Regions from separate parts of the Actinoplanes sp. NPDC019969 genome, predicted to be linked through region 1. Evidence: riboswitches for the same ligand, from Rfam matches in the RefSeq annotation. Region 1 holds a riboswitch; the other holds the start of a gene.
The links. Region 1 has a riboswitch for glycine ahead of gcvP (aminomethyl-transferring glycine dehydrogenase). Riboswitches for the same ligand answer to the same signal wherever they lie in the genome.
Positions count from the first base shown of each region.

Region 1 (3,745 bases):
CGGTGGGCCTCGCCGCGGGAGCTGTGGTAGCCGCGGATGGCGAGCAGACCGGCCAGCTCGCCCTGGGAGCCGGCGTTGGGCTGCACGGACACCGCGTCGTAGCCGGTGATCTCGGCGAGCCAGGTCTCCAGCTGGGCGACGAGGTGTTCGTACCCCTCGGTCTGGGACGCGGGGGCGAACGGGTGGATGTTCGCGAACTCGGGCCAGGTGACGGCTTCCATCTCGGTGGTGGCGTTCAGCTTCATCGTGCAGGAGCCGAGCGGGATCATGCCGCGGTCGAGGGCGTAGTCCCGGTCCGAGAGCTTGCGCAGGTAGCGCAGCATGCTGGTCTCGGAGTGGTGGGTGTTGAACACCGGGTGGGTGAGGTACTCGGTGGCGCGGCCCGGCAGCCGGTGCACCGGGAAGACGCCCTCCGAGTCGGCGCCGAACGCCGCGACCACGGCGGCCACGTGCTCGCCCGTGGTGGTCTCGTCACACGACACCGACACCCGGTCGGCGTCCACCAGCCGCAGGTCGATGCCGCGTTCGGCGGCAGCGGCGACGATCTCGGCGGCCCGGCCCGGCACGACGGCGGTCACCGTGTCGAAGAAGTCCCCGGCGGGCACGTCGATACCGGACTCGCGCAGCGCCCCGGCGATCCAGCAGGCGTACTCGTGGGTCTCCTCGGCGATCCGGCGCAGCCCGGCGGGGCCGTGGTAGACCGCGTACATGCTGGCCATCACGGCCAGGAGCACCTGGGCGGTGCAGATGTTGGAGGTCGCCTTCTCGCGGCGGATGTGCTGCTCACGGGTCTGCAGGGCGAGCCGGTAGGCCCGGTTGCCGTCGGCGTCCTTGGACACCCCGACGAGGCGGCCGGGCAGCGACCGCTCCAGGCCGGCGCGCACCGCGAGGTATCCGGCGTGCGGGCCGCCGAAGCCCAGGGGCACACCGAACCGCTGCGTGGTGCCGGCGGCGATGTCGGCCCCGATCTCCCCGGGAGTACGCAGCAGGGTCAGCGCGAGCAGGTCGGCGGCGACGGTGACCAGGGCGCCCTTGGCGTGCGCGGCCTCGACCAGCGCCGCGTGGTCACGGACGGCGCCGGACGCTCCGGGGTACTGCAGGTGCAGGCCGAAGTAGTCCTCCGGCAGCTCCTCGGTGTCGAGGTCGACCAGGACGATCGTGATGCCGAGCGGTTCGGCGCGGGTCCGCAGCACCGACAGGGTCTGCGGGAAGGTGTCGGCGTCCACGGCGTACACGCTGCTCTTGTTCTTGGAGGAACGGCGCGCGAGCGTCATGGCCTCCGCGACCGCCGTCGCCTCGTCGAGCATCGAGGCGTTGGCCGTGGTCATGCCGGTCAGGTCGGTGACCATGGTCTGGAAGTTGAGCAGGGCCTCCAGGCGGCCCTGGCTGATCTCCGGCTGGTACGGGGTGTACGCGGTGTACCAGGCGGGGTTCTCGAGGACGTTCCGCTTGATCACGGCGGGCGTGACGGTGTTGTAGTACCCCAGGCCGATCATCGGGGTGGCGAGCACGTTGCGGCCGGCGATCGCGCGCAGCTCGGCGATCGTCTCCTCCTCGGAGGCGCCGGCCGGCAGGTTCAGCTCGCCCCGGAACCGGATCGAGGGCGGGATGGCCGCGTCCATCAGCTCGTCGACCGAGCCGTACCCGATGGCCTTCAGCATCTGGGTCTGCTCGTCGGCGTCCGGGCCGATGTGACGGGAAACGAACGGGGACGTCATGGGCGACTCCAAGCGTGAGAAGGTCGGAGAAACAGACCTCCCCCTCTGTCATACCCAGACATCGGGTACTTCAGAGTCGCCTGCCCACGCGGTTCGCTTTGCCTGAAAGTTTCCGGGGAGGATTTGCCTCTTCGGCGCCCTGTGGCTCCAGGGTCTCTCCCGCATGGGTGTTGCCGGCAAGAGTCAACCTACCAGCGAACGGGGGCGGGACCGGGAGTCCTAGGGTGTGCGATGTGACGTACACCCCTGCCGCCGACCGCTACGCCGAAATGATCTACCGGCGTGCTGGTCGCAGCGGTCTCAAGCTCCCCGCCATCAGCCTGGGCCTCTGGCACAACTTCGGCGACGGCCGTCCCGCCGACCGCCAGCGTGACATCGTCCGCCGTGCCTTCGACCTGGGCGTGACCCACTTCGACCTGGCGAACAACTACGGGCCGCCGCCGGGCAGCGCCGAGACGAACTTCGGCCGGATCCTGGAGGCCGACCTCAAACACCACCGCGACGAGCTGATCATCTCGTCGAAGGCGGGCTACACCATGTGGGACGGCCCGTACGGCGACTGGGGCTCCCGCAAGTACCTGGTCTCGTCGCTGGATCAATCGCTGAAGCGGATGGGTCTGGACTACGTCGACGTCTTCTACCACCACCGGCCCGACCCGGAGACGCCGCTCGAGGAGACGATGACCGCGCTGGACGCGATCGTCCGGTCCGGCAAGGCGCTCTACGTCGGCATCAGCAACTACAGGAGCGAGCAGGCCGCGCGGGCCGCCGACATCCTGCGCGAGCTGGGTACGCCGCTGCTGATCCACCAGCCGTCGTACTCGATGCTGAACCGGTGGATCGAGCACGACCGGCTGCTCGACACCCTGGAGGCGGCCGGGGCGGGCTGCATCGCGTTCAGCCCGCTGCAGCAGGGTCTGCTCACCGACCGTTACCTCAAGGGCATCCCGGACGACTCGCGGATCCGGACCAGCGTGTTCCTCAACGAGAGCGCGCTGGACAACAAGACCCTGGCACGGCTGCACGCGCTCAACGACGTCGCGAAGCGGCGCGGGCAGACGCTGGCCCAGTTCGCGCTGGCCTGGGCGCTGCGCGACGAGCGGATGACCAGCCTGATCATCGGCGCGTCGAGCGTCGAGCAGCTGGAGAACAACGTGGCCGCGCTGGGCAACCTGAGCATCGACCAGAGCGAGCTGGACGAGATCGACGCGACGGTGCTTGACCTGTAGCCGTACCCTGCGGCGTCATGATCGACTTTGTCGAACGGCACACCGCTCTCGCGGTCGTGGTCGGCTCCCGGGCGTACGGTCTGCACCGCCCGGACTCCGACCACGACCGCCGGGGTGTGTTCGTCGCGCCGACCCGGGCGTTCTGGACGCTCGGCAAGCCGCCCACCCACCTGGACGGGCCGGCCGAGGAGCAGTTCTCCTGGGAGTTCGAGCGGTTCTGCACGCTCGCGCTGCAGGGCAACCCGACGGTCCTCGAGGTGCTGTGGTCCCCGCTCGTCGAGTCGATCACTCCCGACGGCGCCGACCTGCGGGGCGTCCGGCACGCGTTCCTGTCGCAGCGGGTCGCCGACACCTACGGCAGCTATGCCCGCGACCAGCTCACCAAGGTCGCGAACCGGCGGGAACGGACCGGCGAGGTCAACGTCAAGCAGGCCATGCACATGATCCGGTTGCTGATGGCCGGCGCCCACGTGCTGCGCACCGGCGAGGTGCTGGTCGACGTCTCCGCACACCGGGAAGACCTTCTCTCGGTACGCCGTGGCGAGCGCCGGTGGCCGGAGGTCGCCGCGTGGGCCGGCCGGCTCCAGGAGGAACTCGCCGAGGCTGCCGCGCACACCACCCTGCCCCAGCGGCCGGACGTCGATGCCGTGGACCGGGTTCTGGTAGCCGTACGAGAAAGGAATCTGCGGTGACCCTCGACATCCCGCACTGGGCCGCCGAGGCCGCCACCGCCCTGCCGTATCCCCTGCTCTTCGCCACCGTGAGCGGCGCTCACCTGTACGGTTTCGCCTCCCGCGA
Region 1 is NZ_JBVHFK010000013.1:217,591-221,335, reverse strand. Features, by position in the region: gene gcvP (aminomethyl-transferring glycine dehydrogenase) at 1-1,718, opposite strand, end outside; glycine riboswitch at 1,798-1,890, opposite strand; gene mgrA (L-glyceraldehyde 3-phosphate reductase) at 1,952-2,947, shown strand; gene ACZ3II_RS33990 (nucleotidyltransferase domain-containing protein) at 2,965-3,639, shown strand; gene ACZ3II_RS33985 (nucleotidyltransferase domain-containing protein) at 3,636-3,745, shown strand, end outside.

Region 2 (3,745 bases), on a different contig from region 1:
CGATGCAGCGCGGCTGGCGGCCCGGCGCGGTGTCCGACTGGTTCCACCGGTGCTTCGTCGACGGGTACGAGTGGGTGATGACGGCGAACGTGGTCGGGATGAGCCAGTACGCCGACGGCGGGCGGATGAGCAGCAAACCGTACGCGGCGGGCGGCGCCTACATCCACCGGATGAGTGACTACTGCGGGGGCTGCCGGTACGACCCGAAGGTGCGCGCGGGGGCGGACGCGTGCCCGTACACCGCCGGGTACTGGAGTTTCCTGGCCCGCAACGAGCAGCGGCTGGCCGGCAACCACCGGATGCGGCAGCCGCTGCAGGGCCTGCGCCGGCTGAGCGACCTGGACGCGCTGCTCGATCAGGAGAAGGCCCGCGGGTCCCGCGCCCCGTGATCGGTCCCGGTCAGCACTCGATGACGTTGACGGCCAGGCCGCCGCGTGACGTCTCCTTGTACTTGATCTTCATGTCGGCGCCGGTCTCCTTCATCGTCTTGATCACCTTGTCCAGGGAGACGTGGTGCCTGCCGTCGCCGCGCAACGCCATCCGGGCCGCCGTCACCGCCTTCACCGCGGCCATCCCGTTGCGTTCGATGCACGGGATCTGCACCAGCCCGCCGACCGGATCGCAGGTCAGGCCCAGGTTGTGCTCCATGCCGATCTCGGCGGCGTTCTCCACCTGCTCCGGGCTGCCACCGAGCACCTCGGCCAGCCCCGCCGCCGCCATCGCGCACGCCGAACCGACCTCGCCCTGACAGCCCACCTCGGCGCCGGAGATGCTCGCGTTCTCCTTGAACAGCCCGCCGATCGCACCCGCGGTCAGCAGGAACCGCACGATCCCGTCCGGTCCGGCGCCGGGCACGAAGTCCAGGTAGTAGCGCAGCACCGCCGGGATGATGCCGGCCGCGCCGTTCGTGGGCGCGGTGACGACCCGGCCGCCGGCGGCGTTCTGTTCGTTCACGGACATCGCGTAGACGGTCAGCCACTCCAGCGGGTCACCGTCGGCGGCCAGCTTGCGGGCGGTCTGCGCGGCACGGCGACGGACCTTGAGACCCCCGGGGAGTACGCCCTCCGCGTCCAGCCCGGCGTCGATGCAGCCGGTCATCACCTGCCAGATGCCCAGCAACCCGGCACGCACCTCGGCCGGCGCGCGCCGCACGGATTCGTTCTCCAGCATCAGACGGGAGATCGACAGGCCGGTGGCACGGGTCAGCGCCAGCAGCTCGGCGCCCGAGGAGAACGGGTGGGGCAGGGGCGTGTCGTCCGGGCGTACCGCCGCAAGGGTGTCCCCCACGACGAACCCGCCACCGACGGAGAAATAGGTCTTCCGCAGCAGTTCGGCGCCATCGGCGCCCAGCGCCGTGAAGATCATGCCGTTGGGGTGCTCGGGCAGCGACCGCCGCCGGTGCAGCACCAGGTCCAGCGCGAACCCGAGATCGTGCACCGACGGCTCCAGGCCGGTGTCGACCGTCTCCGGGTCGTGGCCCATCAGCCCGAGCAGCACCGCCCGCGGCGTGCCGTGCCCGTGACCGGTCGCGCCGAGGGACCCGAACAGCTCGGCCCGCACCCCGGTCACCGGCGCGTCCAGGTGCCGGGCGAACAGGCGGGCGGCACGCATCGGCCCGACGGTGTGCGAGCTGGACGGCCCGATCCCGATCGAGAACAGGTCAAAAACGGACACAGCCACGGGAGGCTCCTCGGAGGTCGGCCTCCCTCGCTCTGTCATGTCTGCCTGAGAGGTTCGCCGCGGAGAGCGGCTTGCACCGTGGGCGCAGCCCGGGTGGGCTGTCTTTCCAGAGTCGCCGGACCGCTGCGGTACGTGGGCCTGAGAGATTCTGAGGGAGAAGTTGCTCCTTCGGCGACCCGCTGTTTCCGGCGGATGCTCTCCCGCGGCGGCGTCACGGCGAAAGTGTTCGGTTGTGGGCTCGAACCTTACTACGCAGATCTGCGTACGGCGGGGCCGCCCGTGGACGGACGCCGGATCCGCCGCGATGATCCAGAGTCGAGCCCATGTCCGCTCGCCTCCGCACCGTGCTCTGGGCCCTGATCGTCGTGGCTTGCCTGGTTCTCATCGCTCCCTACCTGCGCTTCGACACCCGCGTCGAGGTACGGGACCCGCTGCACTACGCCGTGCTGGTGGCGCACGTGCTGACCGCGGCCGTGGCGCTGGTGCTGGGCCCGCTGCAGTTCATGCCCGCGGTACGGGCACGCCGCGCCCGGCACCGCCTGATCGGCCGGGTGTACCTGCTCGGCGGGGTGCTGCCGGCGGCCGTCACCGCGGTGCCGGTCGCGATCTGGTCGGCGAGCCCGCTGACCCGGGTCAGCCTCACAATCGCTGCCGTGTCCTGGCTGGTCACGGCCTGGCTCGCCGATGCGGCCGCCCGCCGCCGTGACATCACCACCCACCGCGAGTGGATGACCCGCAACTACGCGCTGACGTTGCTGGCCATCACCGCGCGTCTGATCGTTCCCGTGGTCCTGCTGTTCCGGGTGACGGTCGCCGGGGACAGCGGGGCCTCGATCGCCGACACCGCCACTTCGCTGATCCCGATCGGCCAGACCGCCGGCTGGATCGTCAACCTGGCGATCGCCGAGACCCTGATCCGCCGCCGCCGATCTCGTGCCGAGCCCACTTCGTGCACTCCGCGCCGTACCGTGACTCGCGGTACTCGCTGCCGGGGGTGAGCGAGGAGAAGAGCCAGCGGGATTGCCCGTCGCTGGTTTCGACGCGTTTCATCTCGTACGACTCCAGGTGCGCCCGCTCCTCGCCGTCCTTGCGCATGGCACCGCGCCAGTGGCCGCGGTCGGTGCAGAACGTCACCGTCATCTCGGGGCCACCGTAGTCGTCGACGCCCATGAGCTTGACCCAGAGCGGACCTGTCGTCCGGTCGGCGTCGGTGACATCGGCGATGCCCTCGAAGATCACCTCGTAGGCGATCTCGGTGACGAGCATCCGCCCGACCGGGATGATCGGACGGTAGTCGGCCGAACCCCACCTCCAGTAGTTGAAGACGAGAGCCCGCCGGGCGGCGAGGATTCTGTCGGTCTCCGGCGCCTGCGTCAGGTCCCAGGTGATCGGCACCTCCTTGGTCCCGTCGATCGGCAGCCGCCGGTACGCCTCCTCGTACGTCATCGGCAACGCCGTTCCGCTCGGCGCCGGCGAGGGCGAGGGGTCCACGGTGCCGGTGCAACCAGCCGTCATCAGACCCACCATCACGGCGGCGACCGCCGCGGCGCGTACCTTCACTTCTGTCCCCTCGTCTTCGGACCTTCGCCCCGTCGGCCTCAGCGGTGGCCTCACCGGAACGATCGTCAGGACGCTATCAAGGCGATGAATGGACTCGGTGCCGTCACGGCTCTCCGCCGCGGCCGTGACGGACTTGCGGCCAATTTACTAAGTGCGCATACTATTCGCCATGAAGACGATCGCTGCCGCTCGGATCACCTCCGATGTCCGGCCCGAGGCCTTCTTCGAGCGCTGGGCCGACGTGACCGTCACCCTCGCCGGGCCGCTGGCCTTCTTCTGGAACGCGGTGCTCGGCAAGGACATCGGGCGCGGCCTCAGCGGCGACCTGGCCCGGCTCGAGAAGGCCGCCCGCGCGGTCGAGGTGCGGGCATGAGGCACTGGCTCGGGGTGGTGTGCCGCGATCACGTCCAGCGCGGCACCCGGCTGGGTATCGCCCAGCTCGGGCACGGCAAACGGGACGGGCTGGCCCGGCTCGCCGCCGGGGACTGGCTGGTCTACTACTCGC
Region 2 is NZ_JBVHFK010000010.1:140,833-144,577, reverse strand. Features, by position in the region: gene ACZ3II_RS28390 (cryptochrome/photolyase family protein) at 1-389, shown strand, start outside; gene ACZ3II_RS28385 (L-serine ammonia-lyase) at 400-1,719, opposite strand; glycine riboswitch at 1,711-1,792, opposite strand; glycine riboswitch at 1,797-1,893, opposite strand; gene ACZ3II_RS28380 (DUF2306 domain-containing protein) at 2,004-2,678, shown strand; gene ACZ3II_RS28375 (hypothetical protein) at 2,569-3,240, opposite strand; gene ACZ3II_RS28370 (hypothetical protein) at 3,410-3,613, shown strand; gene ACZ3II_RS28365 (EVE domain-containing protein) at 3,610-3,745, shown strand, end outside.
Region 2: it holds a riboswitch for glycine, as region 1 does, so the genes downstream of both, ACZ3II_RS28385 (L-serine ammonia-lyase) here and gcvP (aminomethyl-transferring glycine dehydrogenase) in region 1, are expected to answer to the same signal.